Regions from separate parts of the Kribbella sp. NPDC054772 genome, predicted to be linked through region 1. Evidence: riboswitches for the same ligand, from Rfam matches in the RefSeq annotation. Region 1 holds a riboswitch; each other region holds the start of a gene.
What was found. A riboswitch is a leader RNA that binds a small molecule or an ion and turns the genes downstream of it on or off. The one in region 1 is predicted to bind cobalamin.
Positions count from the first base shown of each region.

Region 1 (7,726 bases):
TGTGGACATCTTGGAAGCCGTCGCGCGGAAGCTGGTCCTCGGCATGGAGACGCTGAGCTGGGACGCGTCCAAGGTCCCGGTCGTCGTCGCCGAGGTGCTCGGCCGGGAGTCCGCTCAGGTGACGGCGTCGCTGACGTTCGCGGCCGAGGAGGTCGTACCGCGGCTGGCGCGCACCGACGACGAACTGGCTAACGTACTGCGCGCCCTCGACGGGCGGTTCGTCGAAGCCGGACCGTCCGGGTCGCCGACCCGCGGTCTGGTGAACGTACTGCCGACCGGGCGCAACTTCTACGCGGTCGACCCGAAGGCGATCCCGAGCCGCAACGCGTGGGACGTCGGCGTCGCGCTCGCCGACTCGTTGCTGGCCCGGCACTTGTCCGAGACGGGGGAGTACCCGCGATCGGTGGGCCTGACCGTCTGGGGAACGTCGGCGATGCGGACCCAGGGCGACGACCTCGCCGAGGTGCTCTGGCTGCTCGGCTGCCGCCCGGTCTGGGACGAGGCGTCCCGGCGGGTGACGAGCTTCGAGGTGGTCGATCTCGTGGAGCTCGGTCGGCCGCGGATCGATGTCACGATCCGGATCTCCGGCTTCTTCCGGGACGCGTTCCCGCACGTCGTCGCGCTGCTCGACGAGGCGGTCCGCACGGTCGCCGCGCTCGACGAGCCGCCGACGGACAACTTCCTGAAGGCCCACGTCGACGCTGACGTTGCTGCGGGCAACGACGTACGCCAGTCGACGGCCCGGGTCTTCGGCTCCAAGCCGGGCTCGTACGGCGCCGGCTTGCTGCCGCTCGTGGACGCGCGCAACTGGCGCACCGACGCCGAGCTGGCCGAGGTTTACGCCGTCTGGGGCGGGTACGCGTACGGCAAGGACCTGGACGGCGCCGAGGCCCGCGGCTCGATGGAACGCGCGTACGCCCGGATCCAGGTCGCGGCGAAGAACGCCGACACCCGCGAGCACGACATCATGGACTCCGACGACTACTTCCAGTACCACGGCGGCATGATCGCGATGGTCCGGCACCTCACCGGCTCGAACCCGAAGGCGTACGTCGGCGACTCGGCCGTCCCCGCCCAGGTGAAGACCCGGACGCTGGACGAGGAGGCGAAGCGGGTCTTCCGGGCGCGGGTGGTGAACCCGCGCTGGATGGCGGCGATGCGGCGGCACGGGTACAAGGGTGCGTTCGAGATGGCCGCGACCGTCGACTACCTGTTCGGCTACGACGCGACCGCGGGCGTGGTCGACGACTGGATGTACGAGTCGCTGACCACCGAGTACGTCGCGAATCCCGAGATGGCCGAGTTCTTCCGCGCGTCGAACCCGTGGGCCCGGCACGGCATCGCCGAACGGCTGCTCGAGGCGGCGCAGCGCGGGCTCTGGGCGGAGCCGTCGGACGAGGCGCTCGCGACGCTACGGAACGCAGTACTTGAGACGGAAGGTGACATCGAGGACCGCGGCTGATTGGGTTGAGGCATGCTTCCTGAGCGACCACGGGTCCTGATCACCAACGACGACGGGTATCGCGCCCCGGGAATCCGGGCGCTGGCACCGACCATCGCCGAGCTCGGGTACGACGTGGTCGTGGTCGCACCGCTGCTCGACGAGAGTGGCGTCGGATCGGCCCGCGCGGGCATGGTCGGCCGCCCGATCCGGACCGCGTCCGACGAGGAGAACGGCGTCACCTACATCGGGATCGAGGGAACGCCCGCGGGTGCGGTGACGCTGGCGGCCCTCGGCGCGTTCGGTCCGGCGCCCGACCTGGTCCTGTCCGGGATCAACCGCGGGCTCAACGTCAGCGTGTCGATCTTCCACTCCGGCACCGTCGCGGCGGCCGTGACCGCGTCCGGTTACGGTACGTCGGGGGTCGCCGTCAGCCTCGACTCGGAGGACCCGCAGCACTGGCCGACCGCGGCGACGATCGCGGGTGAGGCGCTCGGGTGGATCGCGGCCGAGCCCGCCGGCACGGTCGTGACGATCAACGTGCCGGACCGCCCGCTGGACCAGCTGGCAGGAGTACGCCACGCGTCGCTGGCGCCGCTGTCACACTCGCGGCTGACCGGCTCGACGGCTCCGACCGGGGAGCCGGTGATCCTGCTGGGGCCGAATCACCCGAATCCGGACCCGGACTCCGACGTGGCCCTCCTCGCCGCCGGCTTCGTCACCGTCACCCCGATCGTCGGCATCCGCGAGGTCGCGGACGACACCGCCGCCAACGCCCTCGCCAAACGCCTGAACCGCTGACGCCTGACTGCCTGACACCGGGTGCCGCTGGCGGGTTGCTGCGCCGCTGACGTGCTGTAACCCGTCAGTGGTCACACAACCCGCCACCCGGCGGCGTGGTGAGTGCCACGTGACCGGGATGGGTTCCGGAGGGAGTTGGTGTGCCATGATCGGGCCGACGGTTGTGGAGGAACACCGGTGCGAATCCGGGGCGGTCCCGCCACTGTGACCAGAGCTGTGCGAAAGCTGTGACAGGCGCAGACTCTGGGAGCCAGGACATCCACGGTCGTCCGCCGGCCTACGGAATTCCGCAGCGCCGGCGTACCAGTGCCGTAGCGGGCGTGGACACCCGCTCGACGAAAGGGATTCCGCCGATGCGGGCCGTGCGTTCACCGGGTCAGTCGACCAGCTTTCCGTTCACCGCGATCGTCGGGATGGACGATCTCCAGCTCGCGCTGATCCTGGCCGCGATCTCGCCGGCGATCGGCGGCGTCCTGATCCGCGGCGAGAAGGGGACGGCGAAGTCGACGGCCGTCCGCGCGCTCACCGAGATCCTCCCGCCCGTCGAGGTGGTCCCCGGCTGCCGCTTCTCCTGCGATCCGGCGCGCCCCGACCCGACCTGCCCCGACGGCCCGCACCACGCGGAAGACGGTGCCGACCTCAGCGACGGATCGCATCACGCGGAAGCGGACCGTGCCGCGCACGGTGACGGACTGCGTCACGGGGAAGCGGACGGTACCGCGCTCAGCGACGGACCGCTTGGGGGAGCGGCGGACCGCGGTGATGCGGGTGGGACCGGCGGGCGGCCGGGGCTGCGGGCTGCGCAGTTGGTCGAGTTGCCGGTGGGCGCGACCGAGGACCGGGTGCTCGGGTCGTTGCACCTGGAGAAGGCGCTCGCGGAAGGCGTCACGGCGTACGAGCCGGGCTTGTTGGCGGCCGCGCATCGGGGGTTGCTGTACGTCGACGAGGTCAACCTGCTGCACGATCACTTGGTCGACGTACTGCTCGACGCGGCCGCGATGGGGCGGGCGACGGTCGAGCGGGACGGCGTCTCGGTCACGCACCCGGCGCGGTTCGTGCTGGTCGGCACCATGAACCCGGAGGAAGGCGAGCTCCGGCCGCAGTTGCTCGACCGGTTCGGCCTGACCGTGGACGTGGTGGCGAGCCGCGATCCCGCCGTCCGCGTCGAGGTGATGCGCGCGCGGCTGACCTACGAGGCGGATCCGGAGACCTTCGTCGCCCGGTACGACGGCGCGCAGCGGGAGCTCGCCGAGCGCATCGTGAAGGCGCGCGACCTGCTGGCCGAGGTGCTCCTGACCGACTCCGCACTGCGGCAGATCGCGGAGATCTGCGCTTCGTTCGACGTGGACGGGATGCGTGCGGACCTCGTGACGGCTCGTGCCGCCGTCGCTCATGCAGCGTGGTCCGGGCGCACGGTCGTCGAGGTCGAGGACGTCCGGGCGGCCGCGAAGCTGGCGCTCCCGCATCGCCGTCGGCGGAACCCGTTCGACGCACCGGGGTTGGACGAGCAGCAACTCGAAGACGCGATCAACAACAGCACGCCCCCGGAAGACCCCGACGACGACCCGCCGGGCGGCCCGGGCGGCCCGGGCGGCGCCGACGACCCGGCCAACGCCGACGCGGCGCCGGGCGACTCGAACGACTCGGCGAGCGCCGCGGACCCGACAAACGGCGACCTGGCGAACGACGCCTCGGATGATGCCGCGGATCCGGCCCGCGACGGCCTGGACGACGGCGCGCCCGGCGACCCGAAGCGCTCGGCTGCGAAAGGTGAGCCGGGTGACGGTGAAAGCGGTCAGCCCGGCCCGACGCCGGTCGGTGAGATCGCCGGAAGCTCCGAGCCCTACAAGGCCCGCCTCCTGAGCGTGCAAGCAGCTGGGATGGGTGTCGCCGGCCGCCGCTCCCGCGCCATCACCGAGGTGGGCCGGGTCGTCGGCGACCGCGCGCGAGTCGGCCGCGAGCCGGGCCGACCGCATCTCCTCGGCACCATCTGGAGCGCCGCCCCACACCAGCACGCCCGCGGTCGCAGCGGCACAGGCCTCGTGGTGCGTCCCGCCGACGTCCGCCTCGCCGTACGCGAAGGTCGTGAGGGCAACCTCGTCCTGTTCTGCGTCGACGCGTCCGGCTCGATGGGCACGAAGAAGCGCATGGGCGAGGTGAAGACCGCGATCGTCTCGCTGCTCCTCGACGCGTATCAGCGCCGCGACACCGTCGGCCTCGTCACGTTCGCCGGCCCGGCCGCCACGGTCGCTCTCCCGCCGACGGGCAGCGTCGAAACCGCCGTACGACGCCTCGAATCCCTCCCGACCGGCGGCCGCACCCCGCTCGCCGAAGGTCTCTTGCAAGCAGCCGAGGTACTGCGGATCGCCGCGATCCGCGACCCGCGGCGGCGCCCGCTCCTGGTGCTCGTCACCGACGGCCGCGCCACGTACGGCGAGAACGCCTTCGCCCGCGCTCGTCAGGCGGCCGGCTGGCTGGCCCAGCAGGGCATCGCGACCGTTGTCGTGGACTGCGAACCGCACCGCGGCGTCCGGCTCGGTCTTGCCGCCGAACTGGCGGTCGACCTCGGCGCGGAGTACCTCGACCTCGGAGATGTTGCCGCCGGCAACCTCGTCCGCGCGGTCACGGACCGGAAGGCGGCCTGAGATGCCGAAGGGGCAGCCGGCCGCCGTACCGGACGACGGACTGACCACCCGCCAGCGCCGCAACCGGCCGCTGCTGATGGTGCACACCGGCGAGATGAAGGGGAAGTCGACCGCCGCGTTCGGGATGGCGCTGCGGGCCTGGAACCAGGGCTGGAACCTCGGGGTCTTCCAGTTCGTGAAGAGCGCGAAGTGGAAGGTCGGCGAGGAGAGCGCGTTCAAGGCGCTCGGCGAACTGCACGCGGCGACCGGACAGGGCGGTCCGGTCGAGTGGCACAAGATGGGTGAGGGCTGGAGTTGGTCCCGCAAGGCCGGCACCGAGGCGGACCACGCCGCCGACGCGCTCGAGGGCTGGCGCGAGATCCAGCGCCGGCTCGCCGCCGAGACCCACGACCTGTACGTACTCGACGAGTTCACCTACCCGATGAAGTGGGGCTGGATCGACGTCGACGAGGTGGTCTCGACGCTCGTCGATCGTCCCGGTCACCAGTACGTCGTGATCACCGGACGCGACGCGCATCCGAAGCTTCTCGATGCGGCGGACCTGGCCACCGAGATGACCAAGCTGAAACACCCGATGGACACCGGCCAGAAGGGCCAGAAGGGCATCGAGTGGTGATTCCGCGGGTGGTGATCGCGGCGCCGGCGTCCGGAGCCGGGAAGACGACCGTCGCGGTCGGGCTGATGGCCGCGCTGCGGAACGCCGGACACGTGGTCGCGGGCTTCAAGGTCGGACCCGACTACATCGACCCCGGGTTCCACGCGGTCGCCACCGGACGCCCGGGACGCAACCTCGACCCGATGCTGTCCGGCGAGGAACGCATCGGCCCGCTCTTCGCGCACGGTGCGGCCGGCGCGGACCTGGCCGTCATCGAGGGCGTGATGGGCCTGTACGACGGTGCGCTCGGGACCGAGGGTTTCTCGTCGACCGCGCATGTCGCGAAGCTGTTGCAGGCGCCCGTGGTGCTGGTGGTCGACGCGTCGGCGGCCGGGCGCAGCGTCGGGGCGGTCGTCCAGGGTTTCGTTGCCTTCGACACCGAAGTGCGGATCGCCGGGGTGATCCTGAACAAGGTCGGCTCGGACCGGCACGAGACCGAAGTACGCGCCGGTGTCGCGCCGACCGGCGTCCCCGTCCTCGGCGTCCTCCGCCGCGACACACGGCTGACCGTCCCGAGCCGGCACCTGGGCCTGGTCCCCGCCGACGAACAACGCGCCCAAGCCGAAGCAGCAGTCGAAGCCGCCGCCGAACTCGTCCACCAAGGCGTCGACCTCCAGGCCGTCGTCGCCACCGCCAAGGCTGCCCCCAGCCACCAAGCCACCCCCTGGAACCCAAGCGAAGAGCTCGAACAACCGCCCTCGCCGACCGCGCGACCTGTGGTTGCGGTTGCTGGGGGACCGGTCTTCTCCTTCAGGTATGCGGAGACGACGGAGTTGCTGACCGCGGCGGGGGCGGAGGTTGTCACGTTCGACCCGTTGACCGACACGTTGCCCGAGGCAACGGCGGCGCTCTGTCTCGGCGGCGGCTTCCCTGAGCTGCACGCGGAGGCCCTGTCCGCGAACAAGGAGCTGCGCCACCAGGTCGCCACCGAGGTCGCCGCCGGTCTGCCGGTGATCGCCGAATGCGCCGGCCTGCTTTACCTCTGCCGCGAACTCGACGGCCACCCGATGACCGGCGTTCTCCCGGCAACCGGCCGGATGACGCCGCGCCTCACCCTCGGGTACCGAACAGCTGTCGCCGCGACCACCACGACCTTCTTCGACGAGGGCCGCCGCGTCCACGGGCACGAGTTCCACCGCACCACGGTTGACCTCGACGCCGACGTACAGCCGGCCTGGTATCTCCCGACCGGCGTCGAAGGCATCACGCTCCCGAACCTGCACGCGTCGTACCTGCACCTGCACTGGACGGCCACCCCCGACGTCCCGGCCCGCCTGGTCGCCGCCGCCCGCGGGCGGGTCCGATGAGCCTGGTGCTCGGCGTCGGCCTCCGCTCCGGTACGCCGTACTCCGAGCTCGCCGACCTGGTGGCCAAGGCCGTCAACGGTGACGTGCGGTTGGTCGTGACGATCGCCGGTCGCGAGACCGAGCCGGCACTGCGACAGCTTGTCGACGAGCTCGGAGCAGAGCTGCGCACGTTCACGACCGACGAGCTGGCCGACCAGCCGGCGCCAACGCCGAGCGAGCAGGTCGAGCAGCTCGCGGGCGTCCCCAGTGTCGCCGAGGCAGCCGTCCTCGCCAGTGGCGCGCAGCTTCTGATCCTGAAACAACGCAGTACCAACGCGACCGTCGCCGTCGGTCGCTTGCCCGCGCCCGGGTACGCAGCGGACGAGCGGGCCGTGGTGCATCGCGTGATCGCCGAGCGCCGCGACGTCCGCCGGGGATTCCTCGACGTCCCGATCGACGACGATCTGCTGACGCGGGTGCTCGAAGCCGCGCACCGGGCGCCGAGTGTGGGACTCAGCCAGCCGTGGGACTTCCTGCTGATCCGCGATCTCGCCACCCGCCGCAAGGTGCACGATCTCGCCATCGAGCAGCGCGACGCGTTCGCCGCGTCGCTGCCGGAGGACCGTCGGTCGGCGTTCGACGGGCTGAAGATCGAGGCGATCCTGGACACGCCGCTGAACATCGCGGTGACCTGCGACCCCGGTCGCGGCGGCCGGCACGTTCTCGGTCGGCACGCGGATCCGCGAACGACCTGGTTCTCCGCAGCGATCGCGATCCAGAACCTCTGGCTCGCCGCCCGCGCCGAGGGACTGGGCGTCGGCTGGGTCTCCTTCTTCGAACCCGCCGAGGTCGCCGCGGTGCTCGACCTGCCCGCGCACATCGAACTGGTCGGCTACCT
Region 1 is NZ_JBSHBJ010000002.1:82,659-90,384, reverse strand. It holds gene cobN (cobaltochelatase subunit CobN) at 1-1,462, shown strand, start outside; gene surE (5'/3'-nucleotidase SurE) at 1,475-2,242, shown strand; cobalamin riboswitch at 2,387-2,523, shown strand; gene ACWGID_RS03310 (magnesium chelatase subunit D family protein) at 2,596-4,887, shown strand; gene cobO (cob(I)yrinic acid a,c-diamide adenosyltransferase) at 4,889-5,503, shown strand; gene ACWGID_RS03300 (cobyrinate a,c-diamide synthase) at 5,497-6,849, shown strand; gene bluB (5,6-dimethylbenzimidazole synthase) at 6,846-7,726, shown strand, end outside.

Region 2 (7,726 bases), on a different contig from region 1:
ACGGTGATCTCGGCGGCTGAGGACTTGCCCCCGTCGAGCGAGATCCAGCGCGACAGGCCCATCCGCGGACCGCGGCTCTGGTCGGTGTAGGTGTAGACCAGCGTGCCGCCGTCCCGGCTGAGCACCTTCAGGTCGTGCTCGTCGATGCTGCGCACGCGGTTCGCGACCAGATCGTCCGGGGCCTGCTTGCTGCCGCGGGTGTCGAACCGGATCTGCCAGACGCCGGTCGGGTCCAGGAACTTCGGTCGAGTGCCCGCCTGGGCGCTCTTCCAGCCGGTCGGCACCTCTGCGGAGACCGGGTCGCCGCTGGAACCGAAGTTCTGCACGACGTACTGCACCGAGTCGGCCTGGAGCCCGTCGGTCCGGGTCGGGGAACTGCTCGGGGGAGGACTGTTCACGATCCCGGCCGGCGTTTCGTGCGCCGCGAACGGGTTTCCGCCGTTGATGACGAGCACCGTGCCGAACACGGCCACACCGACGGTCATTCCCGCCAGCGTCATCAGCAGCGCCTGGTGCCTGGGCGTGAGCATCCCGACCTCGCTTCCCTCTCTCCCGCCCGATTATCGCCGACGAGAGGGGCGTCTCCGCAAACCGCCGCGTACGCTGACACGTCGTGAAGATGTCCGACCCCGCGCTCCAGCAGGCTTTACAGCGTTATGACGACGGTGCGGCGGAACGCGCGGATCTGAAGTTGCTCACCAAGGAGTTGCTCAAGCTCCTGGTCGCGAAAGCACCTGGTCACGCGGTCGAGGTCCGAGTCCCGCCGTACGGCGCCGTGCAGTGCATCGAGGGGCCGCGACACACCCGGGGGACGCCCGGCGCGGTGATCGAGATGCCCCCGGAACTGTGGATCGACGTCGCCCTCGGACGCGTCACCTGGGCCGACGCCCGCGTCAGCGGAAAACTCCGGGCGAGCGGCGAGCGCACCGACCTGACCGGCCTGCTCCCGCTCGCCTGAGTCCCGGCATCCGCCTGGCCGACCTCGCGCATCGGTCAGCCAGGCGGATGGATCAGTGGGCCGGTCCGGGCCGGTGGGATTGACGCCCACGGCAACCAATCGGCCTCACGCTAGGCGCGTCCGAGGTCCCCGCCGGAGCCTTTCGACGGTGGTGGAAACGAGGTCCGGAAATCAGGCTCGTCCCGGCCGGTCGGACCTGTCACCATGGTCCGGTGGCAACCCCTTTCCGCGCCCGCCTGGCCCGCTTGCGCGTCGATCTGACCCCGTGGCGTGGTTCCCGTGACTTCCGCATCCTGCTGGTCGCCGGATCGGTCTTCTTCCTCGGCGGCATGGTCGGGTACGTCGCCCTGCCGTACCAGCTGTACCAACTGACCGGATCGAACTTCGCGGTCGGCGCGATGGGCCTGGTGACGATCGTCCCGCTGGTCGTCTTCGGCCTGTACGGCGGCGCGCTGGCCGACCACGTGGAGCGCCGGAAACTGCTCGTCGGCACCGGCCTGGCCCAGGTCGTGATCTCCGCGCTGATGGTCGTCAACACCCTGCTCCCGAACCCGCAGGTCTGGCTGATCTACGTCTGCGGCGCGCTGAACGCGATCGCGTCCTCGCTGCAGCGGCCGAGCCGCGAGGCGCTGCTGCCCCGTGTGGTCAAGCACGCGGAGATCCCCGCCGCGGTCGCGTTGAGCTCACTGACCTCGCAGATCGGTCAGCTCGCCGGCCCGGCGCTGGGCGGCGTCCTCGTCGGCTCGGTCGGCGTGACCTGGGCGTTCTCGGTCGAGCTGGTCGGGATCGTGTTCGCGACGCTGATGTACACCCGCCTCGGTGCCTACCGCGCGGGTGATGGCGCGAGCGCGCCGAGTCTGCGGGCGATCGGTGGCGGGATCGTCTACGCGTTCCGGCGCAAGGACCTGCTGGCGACGTACCTCGTCGACATGGTCGGGATGTTCCTGGCGATGCCGATCGTGCTGTTCCCGGCGTTCGCGACCGACATCCTGAAGGAGCCGAGGTTGCTCGGTCTGCTGTACAGCGCCGAGGCGATCGGGGCGATGTGCGCAAGCCTGACCAGCGGCTGGGCCAAACACGTGCACCACCAGGGCCGGGCGGTGGTGCTGGCCACGATCGGCTGGGGTGCCGCGGTCGGGCTCGCCGGGCTGGCGCCGAACATCTGGATCGCGATCGCCTTCTTCGCGCTGGCGGGCGCGGCCGACATGGTCTCGGTGCTGTTCCGCTCGGTGATCTGGAACCAGACGATCCCGGACGAGATGCGCGGTCGGCTGGCCGGGATCGAGATGCTCGGGTACTCGCTCGGCCCGCTCGGTGGACAGGCCCGGTCCGGTCTCGTTGCCGACCTGACCGGCGTCCGGACCGCGATCGTCAGCGGCGGTGTCATGTGCGTCGCCGGCGTGATCGGGACCGCTGTCTGGCTGCGTGAGTTCTGGCGGTACGACGCCCGTACCGACGAACACGCCGTCCGCGAAAGGGAGCTCCGGACCGCCGGTTAGAGTTCCAGGCATCATGCGTATCCGCCGTGGAATGACCGCTGGCCTGGCCGTCGTACTGCTCGCGGGCTGTAGCGGTCCCGGGCAGGAGACCGCCCCGAGCGCACCGCCACTGGTGTCGACGAGCGCTGTGGATACCCCATCGGCGACGCCCTCCGATACGCCGAGCCCGAGCGTGCCGGCCTCGGCGGCACCCGCGCAGTCCGTATGCCTGCGGATGAACCAGGAATTGGTCCGGACGACGCTTGCGGTGCCTGCTGTGGATATCCAGACCAAGACGGTGCCGACCGACTTCGGCCCTCCGACGTACGACGTCTGCCAGCTGACCCTGAGCAACTTTCCGAACGGTCCGGTGCTGAGCATCGAGACATCGGTGCTCCCGGCGACCGCGGCGACGTTGGCCGCGAGCCAGAAGGCGTCCAAGGGTGAGCCGGTGAAGCCTGCGGTGGTGGGCCAAGGCGGCTACGGGGCGAGCACGTTCGTGGTGTTCCTGCTGGGCGGCAAGCTCTACAAGGTCGCCGGTCCGAAGGCGACGCTCGCGAAGTACGTCGTCCTCGCGCAGGAGGTCGCCCGGCAAGCGGCAGGCGTTCCGACGGCGGATCCGGTGATCACGCGCCCGGAGTGCGACCGCGGGTCGTCCGGGGCCGAGAAGGTGCTGGGCGCGCGGCCGACGGCCCGCCGCGACAGCGAGACGACGCCCGGCGACCCGGTCTGCGGCTGGGTGACCGCGACGAGCGTGCTGACCACCTCGGTACGGCGTACTCCGCAGGCAAAGGCGTTGATCGCTCCGCTCGCCAAGGCCGCGACCTCGCAGTCGATCCCGCTCGGCGACGAGGGGTACGTCGACACCGCCACCGGCCGGACCACGATCCGCGTCGGCGACGACAAGCTGGTGGACTTCGTCCCGCTGCCGGCCCGGGCGATCGACCCGGACCTGATGACGCAGTTCGCGCTGGCGATGGCGCCTATCTATACGCGCTGATCTACACGCGCTGACGATCTGCGACACAGTCGCGGATGTTAGGGTGGCGGCGCCGTGGTGTTCGGGAAGCCGGTGGAGTACCGGCGCGGCCCTCGCCACTGTGATCGGGATGTTCGCCGGACGTTCCCCTCGGGGAGACCACTGGCCGCTTGCGGCTGGGAAGGTTCGACCGGCGATCGCGGTACCCGTCAGCCAGGAGACCGGCCACGGCGCTCGACCCGTCCACGAGGTGCTGGAGGAGCGGTCCGCCCATGGCCGTCGTACGCGTGCTTGCTGTTGTCCTGTCTGTTTCCCTGTTGGCTGGGTGTGGCCCAGCTGCTGAAGCCGGTTCGAGTGCCGGTGCGATCACCGTCAAGAACTGCGGGATCGACGTCTCCGTCGACGGTCCGCCGCAGCGGGTCTTCGCGGCGTACCAACCGGCGATCGAGATGGCCCACGCGTTGGGGATCTCGGATCGGCTCGTCGGTACGGCGTACCTGGATGCCGAGGTGCTCCCGGAGTACGCCGCCGCGCAGGCGAAGGCGACGTACTACAAGAACCTGCCGAGTCGTGAGCAGCTGCTCAGCCTGAACCCGGACTTCGTGCTGTCCGGGTTCAACGACGTGTTCAGCGCGGCCGGCAGCGACTCGAGCTTCGGCAGCCGCAAGAGCCTGTCCGACCTCGGCGTCCGGACCTGGATCTTCAGCCCGCTCTGCCCGACCGCGGACGGCAAGGGCGACGAGGCGATCGACCCGTCGACGGTCTCGATGGACAACGTGTACGCCGATCTGCGCGACCTCGGCAAGCTGTTCAAGGTCGAGGACCGTGCCGAGCAGGTGATCGCCGACCAGCAGCGGCGGATCGCGGCGGTCGAGACGGCCGTGAAGGACGCGCCGCGACCGACAGTGGCGATCATCCGGCCCGCGCTGGAGGGCGGCGGCCTGACGGTGTCTGGTGGACCGGACTTCGGGACGGTGCTGATCAAGCAGGCAGGTGGCGTGAACGCGTTCGCGGACCTGACGTCGAAGCGGAACGTGAAGATCAGCGTCGAGGAGTTCATCAAGCGCGACCCGGACTACGTGCTGATCAGCGGGTGCTGTGACGCGTCGCTGACGGCCGCCTCGTCGCAACCGGATGTCGCCAACCTGCTCGCGAATCCGGCGCTGAGCAATCTGAAGGCTGTGCGCAATCGTCATGTGGTGCCGTGGTTGTTCGCCAATCACTCGGCGGGTGTGCGGGGTGCGTACACGACGGAGAACCTGGCGCGCATCATTCACCCTGACCTCTTCAAGTGAGGAAGGCTGCCGGGCTCACGGGCTGCGTCGGGGTGCTGGCCGTGGCCGTCGTGCTGTCGTTGTGCGTCGGGAACCAGTGGGTCGGGACCGGTGACGTCTATCAGGCGCTGGCGAACTTCAGCGGCAGCGATACCGATCGTGTCGTGACGTACTTGCGCGTGCCGCGAACCGTCGCGGGTCTCTTGGTCGGGGTCGCGCTCGGGTTGTCCGGTGGGTTGATGCAGGGCGTGACGCGGAACCCACTGGCCGACCCGGGGATTCTCGGCGTGAACGCGGGCGCGGCCGTGGCCGTAGTAGCGGCGATCGGGGTGTTCGGCGTGCACAGCCTGACCGGGTACGTGTGGTTCGCGATGGGCGGCGCGCTCGTCGCGACAGTCGTCGTGTACGTCGTGGGCGCGATCGGCGGAGCGACGCCGGTGAAGCTCGCGCTGGCGGGAGCGGCGATCTCCGCGCTGCTCGGCTCGGTCACGTCGGCCGCGACGTTGCTGGATCTCTCGACGTTGAACGAGTACCGGTTCTGGGTTGTCGGTTCGTTGTCCTTGGCGAACGGGGCGATCGTCGTGCAGGCTGTGCCTTTCCTTGCCGTAGGCACCGTTCTCGCGTTGGTGCTGGCCCGGTCGCTCAACCAGCTCGCGCTCGGCGCTGAACTTGCGCAGACCCTCGGCACCCGGGTCGCGCTCGTGCGCATCCTCGCCGGCGTCGCCGTGGTGATCCTGGCCGGTACGGCGACCGCGATCGCCGGCCCGATCGGCTTCATTGGTCTCGCCGTACCGCATGTCGCACGGACGATCGTCGGCGCGGACTACCGGTGGCTGTTGCCGTGGTCGATGGTGCTCGCGCCCGCGGTCCTGTTGCTCGCGGACGTCGCCGGGCGGATCGTCGTACGGCCGGCGGAGTTGCAGGTCGGGATCATCACGGCGCTGATCGGGGCACCGCTGTTCATCGCACTGGTGCGCCGTCGACGGACGGCTGCGTTGTGAAGACTTTGCGAATCGGGCGGGTGTCCACTCGGGTGGATGTCGCGAGCGTCGTGGTCTCGACGGTCGCGTGGGTGCTGACGGTGGTCGTCGGTGCGTTCGCCTTGACTCGTGGCGATTACGCGCTTCCGCTCTCTGATGTCCTGCGGGCGTTGTCGGGGCACGGGACGCTCATCACGTACGACGTCGTCGTGAACAATCGTTTGCCTCGCGTCCTCGTCGGCATCGGTGTCGGTACGGCGTTCGCGGTGTCCGGCGCGATCTTCCAGCGGCTCGCGCGCAACCCGTTGGTGAGTCCGGACCTGATCGGCATCAACGCCGGTGCCGCGTTGGCCGCCGTACTGATCATCACCGTGATCGGGAGTGGGTGGATCCCGCTGGGTGCGTTGATCGGGTCGTTGCTCGCCGCGCTCAGCGTGTATCTGCTGGCCTATCGCAACGGGGTCTCCGGGTATCGGCTGGTGCTCGTGGGGGTTGGCGTGACGGCGATCATCGGGTCGCTGACGGCGTACCTGCTGACGTTGGCGGACATCTACACGGCGAAGAGCGCATCGATGTGGCTCGCCGGAAGTCTTGCCGGGCGGTCGTGGTCGGACGTGGCGTTGATCGGCGCCGCGGTGGTCGTGGGGTTGCCGGCCGCGGTGGGCTCGTCGCGGCAGCTGCGGTTGTTGGAGTTGGGCGACGACTTGGCGCGGACCTTGGGTGGGCGGGTCGAGTTGTCGCGTGGGGTGTTGATCGCGGTCGGCGTTGGGCTTGCGGCGTTGGCGACGGCGGCTGCTGGACCGATCGGGTTCGTGGCGTTAGTGGCGCCGCAGTTGGCGCGTCGGCTGGTTGCGGAGCGCGTGGCCGGGTTGCTGGCGGCTGGTGCGATCGGGGCGTTGCTGGTGGTTTCCGCGGACCTGATCGCGCGGACGGTGGTGGCTCCGACGGCGTTGCCGGTCGGTGTGGTGACCGCGTTCCTCGGGGCGCCGTACCTGCTGTTCCTGATGGCCCGCGCGAACCGAGTCGGCCGAGGAGGATGACGATGCTGCGAGCAGAAGAGCTGACCTTGGGGTATGGCGGGAGTCCCGTCGTACACCGGTTGTCGGCGGCGATCCCGGAGCGGAGGATCACGGTGATCGTCGGCGCGAACGCCTGCGGGAAGTCGACGTTCCTGCGTGGACTGGCCCGGCTGCTCGCGCCTCGAGGCGGAGCCGCCTACTTGGACGACCAGGATTTGGCGAAGCTCAGCGCCGGGCGGCTGGCGACGCGGTTGGGGATGCTGCCGCAGCAGCCGGTCGCGCCGGACGGGATCACCGTGTCCGACCTGGTCGGGCGCGGGCGGCATCCGCACCAACGGTGGTTCCGGCAATGGTCAGCAGAGGACGAGCGGGTGGTGACGGCCGCGCTCGCGGCGACCGGTGTCGCCGAGTTGGCCGATCGGCCGTTGGAGGAGCTGTCCGGCGGTCAGCGGCAGCGGGTGTGGATCGCGCTCGCGCTGGCGCAGGACGCCGAGACGATGTTGCTCGACGAGCCGACCACGTTCCTGGACCTCGCGCACCAGTTGGAGATCCTCGACCTCGTGCAGGACCTGAACCGCGAGCACGGCAAGACGATCGTGCTGGTGCTGCACGACCTCAACCTCGCGGCGCGGTACGCGGACCACCTGATCGCGCTCAAACGCGGCGAGGTGGTCGCGGTCGGATCGCCCGCGGACGTGATCACGCCCGAGGTGGTCGCGGAGGTTATCGGGCTGGAGTGCTCGGTGATCCCGGACCCGTTGACCGGTACGCCGTTGGTGCTGCCGCGGCCTCGCCGATAGTCCTGATCGCGTCCGTGATCTCGGTGGGCGTGCGGGCGGCGTACCCGAGGACCAGGCCGGGCGCGTGCGGCAGTTGGCAATGCCAGGACAGCGGATGCGTCTTGACGCCGTGTTCCAGCGCGGCCGCGGCCAGGGCGACGTCGTCGAGCGGTTCAGCGAAGGTGATGGTCAGGTGCAGGCCGGCCGCGGCGCCGTGGATGGTTGCAGTGGGCAAATGGTTGTGGATCGCGGTGACCAT
Region 2 is NZ_JBSHBJ010000053.1:3,806-11,531, reverse strand. It holds gene ACWGID_RS40145 (hypothetical protein) at 1-530, opposite strand, end outside; gene ACWGID_RS40140 (sterol carrier family protein) at 620-958, shown strand; gene ACWGID_RS40135 (MFS transporter) at 1,171-2,457, shown strand; gene ACWGID_RS40130 (hypothetical protein) at 2,489-3,436, shown strand; cobalamin riboswitch at 3,475-3,659, shown strand; gene ACWGID_RS40125 (ABC transporter substrate-binding protein) at 3,688-4,710, shown strand; gene ACWGID_RS40120 (FecCD family ABC transporter permease) at 4,707-5,690, shown strand; gene ACWGID_RS40115 (FecCD family ABC transporter permease) at 5,687-6,709, shown strand; gene ACWGID_RS40110 (ABC transporter ATP-binding protein) at 6,712-7,488, shown strand; gene pdxR (MocR-like pyridoxine biosynthesis transcription factor PdxR) at 7,412-7,726, opposite strand, start outside.
Region 2: it holds a riboswitch for cobalamin, as region 1 does, so the genes downstream of both, ACWGID_RS40125 (ABC transporter substrate-binding protein) here and ACWGID_RS03310 (magnesium chelatase subunit D family protein) in region 1, are expected to answer to the same signal.

Region 3 (7,726 bases), on a different contig from region 1:
GACCGCGGCGCCCGGACGGACGCTCGTGTTCACCAGGACGAAGTACGGCGCGAAGGCGCTGACGAAGAAGCTGATCGCCCAGGGTGTTCCCGCGGTCGAGTTGCACGGGAACCTGTCCCAAGGCGCCCGTACGCGGAACCTGGAAGCCTTCGCCGACGGTACGGCGCGGACGCTGGTCGCGACCGACATCGCGGCCCGGGGCATTCACGTCGACGGGGTCACGCTGGTGATCCACGCCGACCCGCCGATCGAGCACAAGGCCTACCTGCACCGCTCCGGCAGGACTGCTCGGGCCGGCGCCGAAGGCACCGTCGTCACGCTGATGACCGACGACCAGGTCCGGGACGTCCGCGACCTGACCCGCAAGGCCGGTATCGCGCCGAAGATCACCAAGCTCACCGCCGGCGACCCGCTGCTGTCCGAGCTGGCCCCGGGCGAGCGGACGTACGTCGCCCCGCCGGCCCCGGCGGCCAAGCAGCCGGCGGCACCTCGGTCGACGACGCCGAAGGCCGGCGGTCGCCGGTCCTCGGGTCCGTCCCGCCGCTCGGCCGGTCGCGGCCGGCGCCGCCGGGCGCCGGGCAAGCAGGCGGCCTGAGCCAGATCTCGAGGTTGGGTTACGGTGCCACTGGCGGTGCCGTGACCTGACCTTGGGATGCTGATGCGGATTCGAACGGTCCTGAACGACCTCGCGCCGGAAGCGCTCGGGGTGTGCGATGCGCACGACCACCTGTTCTTCCGTTCCGCGCTCTTACCAGGTCAGGAGCTCGACGACGAGGCGGCCGCGGTCGCCGAGGTGCGGGCGTTCGCGCGGGCCGGCGGCCAGGCGATCGTGCAATGGACCCCGCACGGTCTGCACCAAGGCGCCGAGGCGCTTCCCGGGATCTCCACCGGCACCGGGGTGTCGATCGTCGCGGCGACCGGACTGCACCGGCGCGAGCACTACCCCGAGGGGTACGTCGACGAGATCCGTGACCAGCTGGCCGAGATCTTCGTCCGTGAGTTGACGACCGGTATCGGCGAGACGCCGGTCCGGGCCGGGCTGATCAAGGTCGCGGGCGGATTCCACGTGCTCGACGCGCACGCGGAGCTCGTGATGCGCGCCGCGGCCGAGGCGCACCACGCGACGAACGCGCCGATCGCTGTCCATCACGAGCTCGGATCCGCGGCGGACGCCGTACTCGATCTGCTCGTCGACGAGCTCGAGGTGCATCCGGCGGCGGTCATCCTCGGGCACCTCAACCGGTTCCCGGATCATCGGGTGCATCTCGAACTGGCGCAGCGTGGCGCGTGGCTGGCGTTCGACGGGCCGTCGCGGGCGAACAACGCGACCGATCCGCGACTGACCGACTGCCTGGCCGCGCTCATCGACGCCGGGTACACCGACCGGCTGCTGCTCGGCGGCGACACCACGAGCGCCCGCGCCCGGGCGTCGACCGGGGAAGGGCCCGGGATGCCGTACCTGCTCACCCACCTCCGACCACGGATCACGCGGTACTTCGGTGCGGACGTCGCGGACGCGGTGTTCCGGGACAACCCAGCGCGTGCCTTCGCCACGGATTGGCGGGCTTGACGGTACGTTCCCGCCATGAATGAGCGAAGCGAATTCATCATCAAGCACAGTGCGTCTCGTGCCTCAGCCGCGCCCGCAGCGAAGCGAGGACGCGGATGAGTTTGATCGCACAGATCTTCGTGGCAGTGGCCGGGCTGTTCCATGTCGTGGTGTTCGCGCTGGAGAGCCTGCTGTTCCGCAAGCCGAGCACGTACCGGCGGTTCCTGGTGAAGGACGACACCGAGATGGCGGCCGCGCGGCCGTGGGCGTTCAACCAGGGGTTCTACAACCTGTTCCTCGCGATCGGTGCGCTCGGCGGGCTGATCTGGGGCGGCGACAAGGGCCATGCGATCGCCTTGTTCGCCTGTGCGTGCATGGCCGGCGCGGGCGTCGTACTGCTCGCCTCCGACCGCCGGATGCTGCGCGCCGCGGCCACCCAGGCCGTCCCGCCGATCCTCGCGCTGGTGTTCGCCGCGATTCTCTAGTTGACTTGAAGCGCACTTGAGGTCCGAAGCTTCTCGGCATGACGACCGTTGCCGAGCCCGCGACCGGGCCTGCCGCCGACACCGGTGGCGTTCTCTCCCCGCAGTACCGCGCCTTGACCGTTGGCATGGTCGCGCTGATCACCCTGGTCGCGTTCGAGTCGCTCGCGGTCGCGACGGCGATGCCGACCGTCGCCCAGGCGCTCGACGGCCTCAGTCTGTACGCGCTCGCGTTCGGCGGACCACTCGCCTCCGGTGTCGTCGCGATGGTCATCTCCGGTACCTGGAGCGACCTGAAAGGCCCGACCCGCCCGCTCTGGCACGGTACGGCGTGGTTCCTGGCCGGCCTGCTGATCGCGGGATTCGCGCCGACGATGGAGGTCCTGGTCATCGGCCGGATCATCCAGGGCTTCGGCTCCGGTCTGCTGACGGTCGCCCTGTACGTCGTGGTCGGGCAGCTGTACCCGGCCCGGCTACGGCCGCGGATCTTCGCCGCCTTCGCTACCGGTTGGGTGGTGCCGTCACTCGTCGGTCCCGCGATCGCCGGACTGATCGTCGAGCACGCCAGCTGGCGCATCGTGTTCCTCGCCGTTCCCGCGCTCGCGATCCCGGCCGCGCTGGTGATGCGGCCCGGACTGGCTCGCGGCGACACGCACGAGCCGCGTCCCGGGAAACTCTGGGACAAGCGCGCGCTGTGGGCGGTCGCGGCGGCCGTCGGGGTTGGACTGCTGCATTACGGCGGGCAGCAGCACGGCGTACTCCAGATTGCGCTGCTCGTGATCGGCCTGGCCGGGGTGATCGCGTTCGGGCCGCGGCTGCTGCCGCGCGGGACGTTCACCTTCGGTCGCGGACTGCCTTCGGTGATCGCGCTCCGTGGCCTGGTCGCCGCGGCCGGATTCGGCGCCGAGGTGTTCCTTCCGCTGATGCTGACCCGCGAGCGCGGGCTGTCCCCTTCGTTGGCCGGGCTGGTCCTGACCGTCAGCGCGCTCAGTTGGACCGCGGCGTCGTGGTACCGCGGGCGCCCGAAGCAGCCGTTCTCGCACGAGGTGTTCCTGCAGGCCGGCATGATCCTGATCGTGCTTGGCATCGTCACCGCCACGCTCACGCTGAACCCGCACGTACCGGTCGTCGTCGGCATCCTCGGATGGAGCCTGACCGGGCTCGGGATGGGTACGGTCTTCCCCACGCTTTCCGTGCTGGTGCTGGAGTACTCGGAGCCTGACGAGCAGGGTGTGAACAGTTCCGCGCTGCAGCTGAGCGATTCGTTGTCCACGGCAACGGTGCTGGCGATCGGTGGGTCGTTGTTCGCCGCGATGGAGCCGCATTCCGCGGTCATGGCGTACGTCGTCGCGTTCGGTGTCCCGGCGTTGCTGGCGCTGCTCGGTGTCGCGGCGGGACGACGTACCGCTGCTGTTTGAGCTATTCCTTGGAACCGGTGACGGCGATGCTGGCGCCGAGACCGATGATCATCAGACCACCGGTGCCACCGACCAGCTCGAGCCGGCGCGGCGAGCGGGCGAACCATTCGCGCGCCGTACCGGCCACCACCGCCCAGACGCTGTCCGAGCAGAGCGCGATCAGGATGAAGATCAACCCGAGGACCAGGATCTGCGCCCACGCCGGGCTGCTCGCACCCTTGTCCACGAACTGCGGCAGCGCGGCCGCGAAGAACACCGCGGTCTTCGCGTTCGTCACCCCGACCAGGAACCCCTGCCGCACGGTCTTCCGGCTGCTCCCCGGCTTCACCCCCCTGGCAAGCGCCTCCGCGAGCGACTTCCGCGACCGGAAAGCGTGCACCCCCAGATAGATCAGGTACGCCGCCCCGCCCAGCTTCACGATCGTCAACGCGACCGCACTCGCGGCGATCAACGTCCCGAGCCCGAGCGCGATCAACACCAGCATCGTCGCGGCACCCAACGTGTTCCCCACCATCGTCAACACGGCTTCCCGCCGCCCCACCGCCAACGCCCGCCCCACGATGAACAACACGCTGGGCCCCGGAACCACGATGATGATGAACGCAGTAATCGCAAACGCAACCAAATGATGAGCGGACGGCATCCACCCAGAGTAAACGCTCCCCTCACTCACCGCTCGGCTCGCGGCGCCTTCGAGCTGAGCGTGATGCCCACCCAGCAGAAGCCGATGCTCGGGCCGGCGTCCCGCCTCGGCTCCTACCCGCGGCGATCCCGCCGAGTCGTGGGTCCTGGTTGCAAATCGACAGCCGGAACTCACGACTCGCGTTGGGGGTCACATGCCAATTGCCACGACTCGGCAGTAGTTGAGGACGCCGAGGGTGGTGGTCGCGTGGGGATGGGGGTGCGCGGAGTGGACGTGGTGGGGGAGCGGCGGAGTGCCGTACGTCGGGGTTGGGTTGGGGGGCGTCGTGAGGCGAGCGGCACGACGGTGTACGTCGGAAGTGGGCTGCCGGCGTGGTGGAGCGAGGGGCTGGGCAGGTGGGCGGTCATGCCGCACGCCGGGCGGCTGGTGGGTGGGGGTGGGATTGGTCACCGGCGCGCCGTGGCGCGTTGACCGGGGTTCGGTGTGGGCTCTACCGTTCCAGGGTCAACCTGCGGTGCCATGAGGGAAGCCGGTGAGAGTCCGGCACGGCCGCGCCACTGTGAGCGAGCTTCGGTTCGTGAGTCAGGACGCTCGGGCACAGCAGCCTTTCCAAGGGGACGCGCACTTCCCCAGGAGGTTCAGTTCAATGGCAGCTCCTGCCCGCACGATCGCCGTACCGGCTCTCTCGCCCAAGCTTCTCGCTGCTGCTCTTACCAGCGTCGGCCTGATGTTGCTGCTCGCCTACCTGGTCGGGTTCGACCAGGGCGCGGTCTCCCAGTCGGGGATGTACCTGCACGAGCTGATGCACGACGGTCGCCACCTGCTCGGCGTGCCCTGCCACTAGATCAGATGCGCACCTTCGGATCGCTCCTGGTGCGCGGACTGATCGTCGGACTCTTCGCCGGCCTGCTGGCCGGAACGTTCGCCTACGTGATGGGCGAGCCGCGTGTCGACGCGGCGATCGCGATCGAAGAGGCCGGTGCCGCGCACACTCACGACCACAACCACGCTGACCAGGCGGAGGACGAACAGCCATTGGTCAGCCGCGACGGCCAGCGGGCCGGCCTGTTTCTCGCGACCAGCCTGTACGGCGTCGCGCTCGGCGGCCTGTTCGCGGTCGCGTTCACGCTGCTCCGCCGCAAGCTCCGGACCGGCAACGACGCGTACGCCGCGCTCGGACTCGCCGCCGCGGGTTTCATCGGCATCGTGCTCGTCCCGTTCTTCAAGTACCCACCCAATCCGCCGGCGGTCGGTGACCCCGACACCATCACCCGGCGGACCGTCACCTACCTCTTGACCCTGGTCATCGGCCTGCTCGCGGTGTGGGCAGGGGTCGCCCTGTCCCGCTGGGCCGCGCGGTACGGCGATGTCGCCCGCCTCGCCGGTGGTGTCGTCGGACTGCTCGCGACCGTCGTGGCGGCGTACCTGATCCTGCCGCGGATCAACGAGGTTCCGGAGACGTTCCCCGCTACGCTGCTGTGGCAGTTCCGGTTCGCCTCGCTCGGTACGCAGGCGACGCTGTGGCTCCTGCTCGGGTTCGGGTACGCGGCCGCGGTGGACCGCCGGCCGATCCGATCGAAGGTGGCTGCGGCTTGACCACGCTGACCCTGGTCGCGCACGCCCTGACACCCGCACTGCGCGGACTCGTGCTCGGCGGCGACGCCGAGCCGGACGCGGCGAGTGTCGAGGCGGCGCGCGACCTGAAGCTCTCGGCAGACGCCGTGTACTCCGGACCTGAGCAGGCCGCCGTACGGACAGCCGCTGCGCTCGGGTACGACGCGATCGTCGCGCCCGAGCTGCGGGACCGCGAGTACGGCGACTGGGCCGGCCGCGAGCTGGAGGATCTGCTCACGGCCGACCCGACGCGGGTCTCGGCGTGGCTCGAACGGCCGCACACCGCAACGCCGGGCGGCGAGACCGAGAACGACGTCCTCGCCCGGGTCGCCGACTGGCTCGGGGACGTGGCCGGGCAGCACGACGAACCCAGCGCGATCCTCGCCGTCGTCCACCCGGCGGTGGTCCGCGCGATCGTCCTGTACGTCGTGGACGCGCCCGCCGAGTCGCTGCGGCATGTCGACGTCCGGCCGCTCGCCACGGTCAGCCTGTCCCACCACAGCGGGAACTGGTCTCTGGCCTTCGTGCCCTCCGCCTGACAAACTGCCGGTGGCCCGGTCTCACGCCCAGGTGACCGGCTGTCACGGGGAGTCATCATGGCTGAGGCTGATCAACTGGCCGAACGGTTCCGCGCCAATCTGGCGGTGCTCGAGGCTGCTCGCGAGCGGTTGCAGACGGCGGCCGACGACGGCACCGCGGACGACGAGCAACTCAAGCGCCTGAAGACCGTCGAGGAGCTGCTGGCCCCGGTCACCGTGAGCGAGACGGATGCCGACGGCAACGTCGTTCACGTCCAGCGGCAGCGGCAGTTCCTGAAGGTCGACCCGAAGGGACAAGGGCGGGCGATCGAGGTGCTCGGCGAGCTCCCGAAGGCGAAGCACGTCGCCGTACTGGTTCCCGGGATGGGGAACAGCCTCGACACGTTCTCCGGACAGTCGGACCGCGGCGACCTGATCAAGCAGGAGGCCGGGCCGGAGACCGCGGTGATCGTCTGGCTCGACTACAGCTCGCCGCAGGGCCTGCTCAAGGCCGCGGAGGACGACGCGGCGGCCGAGGGCGGGCCGCGGCTCAAGGTGTTCCTGGACGAGGTCGACGAGCTCAAGGCGGAGAAGGCGGACGTCACGGTCGTCGCGCACTCGTACGGCACGAAAGTGGTCGGGAAAGCGCTCGAGGTCGGCGCCCGTCCGCCGCAGGTGGTGATGACCGGGTCGCCGGGCATCGACAAGCGCGTCGACGAGGCGTCGGACTTCGTGACACCGGCGACGACGCTGTACGTCGAGCGCGCGCCCGGCGACTATGTCGCGCTCTCGGAGTGGCACGGGCCGGACCCCGCGACGTTCGTCGACGCGATCCGGATGGAGACCAACGACCCGCTCGCCCGCGACGAGGCGGTGTCGGTGCGCTGGCACAACGAGTACTACCGCCCGAACAGCGAGGCGCTCCGCAACATCGGCCGGGTGGTCTCGGGCAAGCTGAAGGACATCACCCGCACGAACACCAGCCGGGGCGCCGAGACCAAGCTGCTCCTCGGCGCGTCGTGGGGCGACGCCTTCAACGCGGCCGCGAAGACGGCGTCGCGGGTGTTCGACGGACTTGCAGCACTCACCAAACACTCCCGGCACGCCCGCGATACTTCACCCGCACCGTCCGGACGCGAAGAAGCCCCCGCGAACGCCGCCAAACTGAGTGCCAGCGGTCCGGCTGGCGCTGGTCCGACTGTCGGGGAGCGGGCGCCGGGGTGGAGTTCCGCGGAGCAGGTGGCTGGGGAGCGTGGCGTTGTGGGGCGTGGGGTCACTGGGCGTGGGGCTGGTGGACGGGGCAGTATCGGAGGATCGCGGGCGGCGGGTACAGGGCGGTCGCGGCCGTCGGGAGGTGGACGGGGATGAGCGAGCAGCGGGAGTTCCTGCGGGATGAGTTGCTGGCGGTGGCGGCAGCCGTCGTACCCGGTCAGCGGCCGGTGGTGACGCGTGACCCGGGGCCGGTGAATCCCGGCGTACTGTTCGACGGCCGGGGGACGGCG
Region 3 is NZ_JBSHBJ010000005.1:45,488-53,213, reverse strand. It holds gene ACWGID_RS10550 (DEAD/DEAH box helicase) at 1-595, shown strand, start outside; gene ACWGID_RS10545 (phosphotriesterase family protein) at 659-1,570, shown strand; gene ACWGID_RS10540 (DUF1304 domain-containing protein) at 1,666-2,034, shown strand; gene ACWGID_RS10535 (MFS transporter) at 2,073-3,449, shown strand; gene ACWGID_RS10530 (LysE family translocator) at 3,451-4,092, opposite strand; cobalamin riboswitch at 4,577-4,701, shown strand; gene ACWGID_RS10525 (CbtB domain-containing protein) at 4,739-4,936, shown strand; gene ACWGID_RS10520 (CbtA family protein) at 4,942-5,688, shown strand; gene ACWGID_RS10515 (histidine phosphatase family protein) at 5,685-6,245, shown strand; gene ACWGID_RS10510 (alpha/beta hydrolase) at 6,303-7,592, shown strand; gene ACWGID_RS10505 (hypothetical protein) at 7,589-7,726, shown strand, end outside.
Region 3: it holds a riboswitch for cobalamin, as region 1 does, so the genes downstream of both, ACWGID_RS10525 (CbtB domain-containing protein) here and ACWGID_RS03310 (magnesium chelatase subunit D family protein) in region 1, are expected to answer to the same signal.

Region 4 (7,726 bases), on a different contig from region 1:
ATGACACTGCAGGTGCAGTACGTCGCGCCCCTCCAGCGGACCGAGGTCGTCCCACTCGTAGTCCGCGAACCAGAACTCGGCGGGGCGGTCGTAGAAGTCGCTTGCCGCGTGCAGCGGCGCCCTCGCGTTCCAGTCGGCCTCGTTGGCGGCCACCATGTCCTGCGTCTGCGCGTCGAGAGTCACACCAAGCAGTCTGCCCACAACCGGGTCCACAGCCTGGCAGACTCCCATCCACAGCCTTGTTCAAGGTTTGTGGATAAGGTTGAATAAGAGTATGGCGAGGGTGGAGTTACACCGCTGGCCCGGGCACCCCGATGGGTTCACCCGGGCCGAGCGGCTGGGCGGGTCGTACGAGCTGTACTTCCCGGACCCGCTGGTCGGTCGGGAGTTCAACCTGAGCGACGACGTTCTCGCGGCACTCGAGGACGCCGCCGGCGATCTCGCCCGTCTGGACGCGACCGCCGCCGTCCTGACCAACAGCGAGGCCCTCGCGCGACTCCTGCTGCGCGCCGAGGCGGTCGGCTCGTCCCACATCGAGGGTCTCGTCGTCGGAGCCCGCCGCCTATTGAAGGCCGACGTACTGCGGGATCGGGCGCGGGACGTCACGGCCGAGGAGGTACTCGGCGCGGTCGACGCGATGACCTGGGTGACCGAGTCCGTCCAGGCCGGTGACAAACTCGAGGTCGACCATCTGCTCGAGGCACACCGGCTCCTGATGGCGCAGTCGCCGAACCCGGAGTACGGCGGCGAGATCCGCTACCTGCAGAACTGGATCGGCGGCCGCTCCCCCGCCGAGGCCTACTACGTCCCGCCGCCGGCGCAACTGATCCCGGAACTGCTCGCGGACCTGATGACCTTCGTCCGCGAGTCGCCGCTGCCGGTGCTCGCCAAGACCGCGATCGCGCACGCCCAGTTCGAGACCATCCACCCCTTCGCCGACGGCAACGGCCGGACCGGGCGGGCCCTGATCCACCTGATCCTGCGTGCCGACGGCCTGGTGACGCGCACGGTGCCGCCGGTCTCACTGGCGCTCGCCACCCACGCGACGGAGTACGTCGACACCCTGACCGCTTTCCGGTACGTCGGGCGCTCGACGACCGCGAAGGCCCGCGCGGCCGCCAATCCGTGGCTGCGGATGTTCGCGCTGGCCTGTACGCACGCGACCGCGGAGGCCGCCCGTTTCGAGCAGACGGCCGTCGATCTGAAGGCGTCCTGGCGGGAACGCGCCGCGCCGGTCCGCGCGGGCTCGGCGACCGAGCTGTTGATCGAGGCCCTGCCGGCCGCACCCGTCCTCACACTCGCCGCCGCGGCGCAGCTCATCGACCGCTCGCAGCAGGCCGCCAACCAGGGCCTCGCCCGACTGGTCGAGGCGCGGATCTTGCGCGAGGTCACCGACGGCCGGCGGAACCGCGTCTACGAGGCGCCCGAGCTGATCGACGCCTTCACGCTGCTCGAGCGCCGCTTCGCGAGCCCGGCCGCGGACACGCAGATCGAGCCGCCTAGCAGACCCGTTCCGTCGAGGCCACGACCGACACGCTAGGTGGTTTGACTTTCCGTTCCCTGTGGAGCAAGAATTCGAACATATGTTCGATCGTACAGGGGAGCTGTTATGCCGGAGCCGTTCGACTGGGACATCCTGCACAGGCCATCGGCGATGGCCATGGTCCGCGGCCAGCTCGGCTTCAGCTGGATGGTCCTGTCCGGCCGGCTGGCCCGGCTGACCGACGAGCAGTACTTCTGGCGCCCGAGCAGCGAGGCGCTCACCGTCGTCCGGCGGCACTACACAGGACACTTCCGCGCACTCGGGTCCGGCGAATGGGTCGCGCAATGGCCGGACGAGCCGGACCATCGCGGCCCACGGACGATCGCCTGGCTGATCGCGCACCTGACCGAGACGTTCTTCGAGCGCTGGGAGTGGACGTTCGGCGAAAGCCGGCAGGGCCGCGCGGACATCACCCTGCACGGCAACGCGCGGGATGCGGTCGCCTGGCTGACCCACTGGGTCGAGGCCTGGCAGGACGCGATCGCCGGCCTCGACGAGGACGCGGTGACGACGGTCGGCCTCAGCCAGGCCAACGAACTCGACGCGGCCGAGCCGTTCGGCCACGTCGTACTGCGCCTCAATCGCGAGCTGATCCATCACGGCTCCGAGATCATGACGCTCCAGGATCTGTATGCGGTCGCGGCGTGAGGACCACAAGATGTGCGACACGCGGCGTGGCGCTACCACAAGATCTAGATGTTCCGACTTAGCATCACTACTGCTGGTGGTTCGGGATGGTCGACGACACAACATGTTGTTCATCTCGAGGCAACAGGGGAATCCGGTGCGAGTCCGGAACTGCCCCGCAACGGTGAGCGGTCGTGACGTCCAGCTGCGTCCGCGAGTCCGGATACCTGCCACCGGTGCGTGTACCGCCGGTACACGCGGTCCGAGATCTCGCGGGTGGGTCGCAGGGCGTGACGGGCAGTGGTACCGGCCGGTGCTGCCGTCTCGTCGTGCGCCTGCTCGCGTGGTGCCGGGTCTCCGAACACTTCTGGAGCGCACACCTGTGACCATTGCTTCCTCATCGTCAGCCTCTGTGGCGACGGACCGGGAGATCGAGCTGACCGTCGTCCGTCGCGACGGCAGCAGTACTCCGTTCGACGCCACCAAGATCTCCGTCGCCGTGACGAAGGCGTTCCTCGCTGTCGAGGGCGCCGACGCGGCCGCCACCCACCGGGTCCGCGACCTGGTGACCGACCTGACCGGCCGGGTCGTCGGTGCCCTGACCAGCCGCGGTCTGAATTCGCTGTCCGGGCGGCGCAGCGTGCAGGTCGAGGACATCCAGGACCAGGTCGAGCTGGCGCTGATGCGCGCCGGCGAGCACCAGGTCGCCCGCGCCTACGTCCTGTACCGCGAGGAGCGGACCAAGGCCCGCACCCCCGCCGACGCGTCCGGCGTCACCGAGAAGCCGGCGCCGTCCGTCCGCGCCGCCGACGGCACCCGGTCCCCGCTAGACGTCGATCGTCTCCAAGTGGTCGTCGCCGAGGCAGCTGCCGGTCTCGACGCGGTCGACCCCGAACTGATCCTGAACGAGACCCTCGGCGCCTGCTACGACGGCATCGCGCAGCACGAGGTCGAGCTCGCGCTGGTGATGGCCGCCCGGTCGTACGTCGAGACCGAGCCGCAGTACAGCTTCGCCGCCGCACGTCTCCTGCTGGACCGGATCCGCCGCGAGACGCTGGGCCGCGTGTACGGCGAGCCCCGGCAGGCCAGCCAGGCCGACATGACCGCGGCGTACGCCGACTACTTCCCGCGGTACATCCGGGTCGGGATCGAGGCCGGGCAGCTCGACCCCCGGCTCGCCGAGTTCGACCTCGAGCGGCTCGCCGAGGCCATCGATCCGGACGCCGACCTGACCTTCACGTTCCTCGCGCTGCAGACGCTCCACGACCGCTACCTGCTGCACATCGACAAAGTGCGGTACGAGTTGCCGCAGGCCTTCTTCCTTCGCGTCGCGATGGGGATGGCGCTGCGCGAGGACGACCGGGAGGCGCGGGCGATCGAGTTCTACCAACTGCTCAGCTCGTTCCGCTTCATGTCGTCGACGCCGACGCTGTTCAACTCCGGCACCACCCGGCCGCAGCTGTCGTCCTGCTTCCTCACCACGGTCGAGGACGATCTGGCCGGCATCTTCCACGGCATCCGCAACAACGCCCTCCTCGCCAAGTACTCCGGCGGCCTCGGCAACGACTGGACCCCGGTCCGCGGCATCGGCGCCCGCATCCGCGGCACCAACGGCGAGTCCCAGGGCGTCGTCCCCTTCCTCAAGGTTGCCAACGACACCGCGGTCGCGGTGAACCAAGGCGGGCGCCGTAAGGGCGCGGTGTGTGCGTATCTGGAGACGTGGCACATCGACGTCGAGGAGTTTCTGGATCTGCGGAAGAACACCGGGGACGAGCGGCGGCGTACGCATGACATGAACACCGCGAACTGGGTGCCGGACCTGTTCCTGCAGCGGGTCGAGGCCGGTGGTGAGTGGACGTTGTTCTCGCCGGACGAGGTGCCGGATCTGCACGACCTCTACGGCACCGCGTTCGCCGATGCGTACCGCGCGTACGAGGAGGCGGCGGATCGTGGCGAGATCCATACCTTCAAGCGGGTCAAGGCGGTTGACCTCTGGCGCCGGATGCTGACCGTGCTGTTCGAGACCGGGCATCCGTGGATCACCTTCAAGGACGCCTGCAACCTGCGTTCACCGCAGCAGCACAGCGGTGTCGTGCACTCGTCGAACCTGTGCACGGAGATCACCCTGAACACCACGGTCGAGGAGACCGCGGTCTGCAACCTGGGCTCGGTCAACCTGGTCGCGCACCTGACCGACACCGGCCTGGACGACGACCTGCTCCGGGACACCGTCAGGACAGCGGTCCGGATGCTCGACAACGTCATCGACGTGAACCTCTACACCACGCCGGAGTCGGAGCGCGCCAACCAGCGGCACCGGCCGGTCGGCCTCGGTCTGATGGGCTTCGCGGATGCGCTGTTCACGCTCCGGGTCCCGTACGCCTCCGAGGCCGCGGTCGAGTTCGCCGACAGCTCGATGGAGCAGATCAGCTACCACGCGATCGAGGCGTCCAGCGATCTCGCCGCCGAGCGCGGCCGCTACTCGTCGTACGACGGATCGCTGTGGAGTCTCGGGATCCTGCCGATCGACTCGCTCGACCTGCTGCACACCGCGCGCGGCGGTGACGTGACCATCGACCGGAGTACCCGGCTGGACTGGGACACCCTGCGGGCGAAGGTACTGCGCGACGGGATGCGGAACTCGAACGTGATGGCGATCGCCCCGACCGCGACGATCTCCAACATCTCCGGCGTGAGCCAGTCGATCGAGCCGACGTACAGCAACCTGTTCGTGAAGTCGAACATGTCCGGTGAGTTCACGATCGCGAACCCGTACCTCGTCGCCGACCTCAAGGACCGCGGGTTGTGGGACCAGGTGATGGTGTCGGACCTGAAGTACCACGACGGTGTGCTGGCCGGCATCGACCGGATCCCGGCCGATCTGCGTGAGCTGTACGCGACGGCGTTCGAGATCGACCCGCTCTGGCTGGTGAAGGCGGCGTCGCGGCGGCAGAAATGGATCGACCAGGCGCAGTCGCTGAACCTCTACATGGCGAAACCGTCCGGCCGCGCGCTGGATGGGCTTTACCGGTCAGCGTGGCGCTTTGGCCTCAAGACGACTTATTACCTGCGTTCCCAGTCAGCAACCCACGTGGAGAAATCCACGCTTCAAGGCACCGACGGCCGGCTCAACGCCGTACCCGTTGCTCTCACTGAGCCCACCGGAGCCGTGTGCTCCCTCGACGACCCGGACTGCGAGGCCTGCCAGTGAGCTCTCTGTCGATCGGAGCGGCCCGTGTCGAGGTCGCCGACAAGGCGATGATCAACTCCCGCGCGGACGTGAACCAGCTCCTCCCGCTGAAGTACACGTGGGCCTGGGAGAAGTACCTCGCGGCCTGCAACAACCACTGGATGCCGACCGAGGTGTCCATGCAGGCCGACATCGCCTTGTGGCGGCGTCCATCAGGGGCCAAAGACGGCCTCACCGAGGACGAGCGGCTCATGCTCAAGCGCAACCTCGGCTTCTTCGCCACGGCCGAGTCCCTGGTCGCGAACAACATCGTCCTCGCGGTCTACCGCCAGCTCAGCAACCCCGAATGCCGGCAGTACCTGCTCCGCCAGGCGTTCGAGGAGGCCGTCCACACCCACACCTTCCAGTACATCTGTACGTCGCTCGGTCTCGACGAGGGCGAGCTGTTCAACATGTACCGCGAGGTGCCGTCGATCTCGGACAAGGACGCGTGGGCGCTGAAGTACACCCAGCACCTGGAGGACCCGGACTTCCGCACCGGGACACCGGAGGCCGACACCGCGTTCCTGCGCGACCTGATCGCGTTCTACGTGGTCTTCGAGGGCATGTGGTTCTACACCGGGTTCGCGCAGATCCTGTCGCTCGGCCGGCGGAACAAGATGGTCGGGATCGCCGAGCAGTACCAGTACATCCTGCGCGACGAGTCGATCCACCTGAACTTCGGCATCGACTGCATCAACCAGATCAAGCAGGAGAACCCGCACCTGTGGACGGCCGCCTTCCAGGCCGAGGTCCGGCAGATGCTCGCCGAGGCCTGTGAGCTGGAGGTCGCGTACGGCCGGGCGACGATGCCGAACGGCATGCTCGGCCTCACCGCGGACCTCTGTGAGCAGTACATGCGGTTCATCACGGACCGCAGAGCGGAACAAATCGGAATTTCTCCGCTGTTTGGTGAAACGCGGAACCCCTTCGGATGGATGTCAGAGGTGATGGACTTGAAGAAGGAGAAGAACTTCTTCGAGACCAGAGTGATCGAGTACCAGTCCTCCAGCGGACTCAGCTGGGACTGACACCCCGATCCGGAAGGCCCGCGGTGCAACTCGCCGCTCCGCGGGCCTTCCTTCAACTCACTCCGGGCAACTCACACCGGGCAGCTCACTCCGGGCAGCTCACTCCGGGCCGTGCTTCTGGATGAAGTCGAGTGCGGTGCGGGCGACCTCTTCCCAGCCGTGGTCGATGACGAGCGAGTGCCCGCGGTTCGGCAGCTCGACGAACTCGGTGATGCCGGAGTTCTTCGCGTGCTGCTTGTACGCCGCGTGCGTGATCGCGTGCGGCACCGTGTGGTCCTTCTCCCCCGACACCAGCAGGATCGGCCCGCGGTTCTCGGCCTTGTACTCGACCTTGGTCTCGCTGAACGGGTTCAGGTTCGCGACAGCGGCCTGGAAGATCGGTACGCCGGACGCCGCCACATGGAACTCGTCGTACAACTGCCGGGCCTCGTCCTCGTCGAGGGCGTTGGCCCATCCGTACTTGAACTCGTCGAAGCTCAGCGTGACCGAGCGCCGCGCGTTCGCCGGGTTGCCGAGGACCGGCGACCCGGACTTCAACGCCGACGCCGGCAGCGGCAGTACGCCGCGACCCGGCGCCGGGTCGATCGACACGGTCACGGCCGACGCTCCCTCGCCGGCGATCTTCTGGGCGATCAGCCCGCCGAACGAGTGCCCGACCACGGCGGGTTTCCGGTCCAGGCCGCCGATCGCGTCCAGGTAGTGATCGGTGACCGCCAGGACCATCTTGTGTGCGAAAACCTCCGGGTGCTCGCGCGCCTCCGCGACCGTCTCCGGGTCGTCCGGCCACCCCGGAGCGACCGTGCTGTACCCGTTCTCCTCGAACAACCGCCGCCACCGGTCCCAGCTGCTCGAGAGCAGCCAGAGCCCGTGCACGAAAACCACAGGTTGCTTACCGGACGCGTTGGCCGAGTCCACCTCGGCCCGCTCGCGATCAGTCAGCCCCATCGAAACCCCCTCCAGGTCAGGAATGCCCGCGACGCTAGCCCCTCACCACCCCCCTTGGGAATCGATTCAGCGCGGATTGTCCGCGTGGGTCAGCGTCTCCCACGCGAAGAAATAGTTCGCGCCGGCCGGCCGCTTGCTCTCGGTGTACTGCAGCGTCGTCGGCAGCTGCTGGCCGAGCCGGTTGTGGTAGTGGTTGTAGACGATCTCGGTGACCGGCCCGAGGCCCTTTTTCACCGTCCCTCCGCAGAGGTTCGACGGCGTCGGCGCACCGTTCTCGAGCCGCGTGTGGAAGTAGAAGCCGTCCGTGAGTCGCCTGCCCGCTTCGGCGTACAGGTCGACGCCCTGGTGGTA
Region 4 is NZ_JBSHBJ010000022.1:53,685-61,410, forward strand. It holds gene ACWGID_RS28245 (class I SAM-dependent methyltransferase) at 1-183, opposite strand, end outside; gene ACWGID_RS28250 (Fic family protein) at 275-1,540, shown strand; gene ACWGID_RS28255 (DinB family protein) at 1,610-2,191, shown strand; cobalamin riboswitch at 2,252-2,419, shown strand; gene ACWGID_RS28260 (ribonucleoside-diphosphate reductase subunit alpha) at 2,583-5,381, shown strand; gene ACWGID_RS28265 (ribonucleotide-diphosphate reductase subunit beta) at 5,378-6,430, shown strand; gene ACWGID_RS28270 (alpha/beta hydrolase) at 6,530-7,375, opposite strand; gene ACWGID_RS28275 (alginate lyase family protein) at 7,442-7,726, opposite strand, start outside.
Region 4: it holds a riboswitch for cobalamin, as region 1 does, so the genes downstream of both, ACWGID_RS28260 (ribonucleoside-diphosphate reductase subunit alpha) here and ACWGID_RS03310 (magnesium chelatase subunit D family protein) in region 1, are expected to answer to the same signal.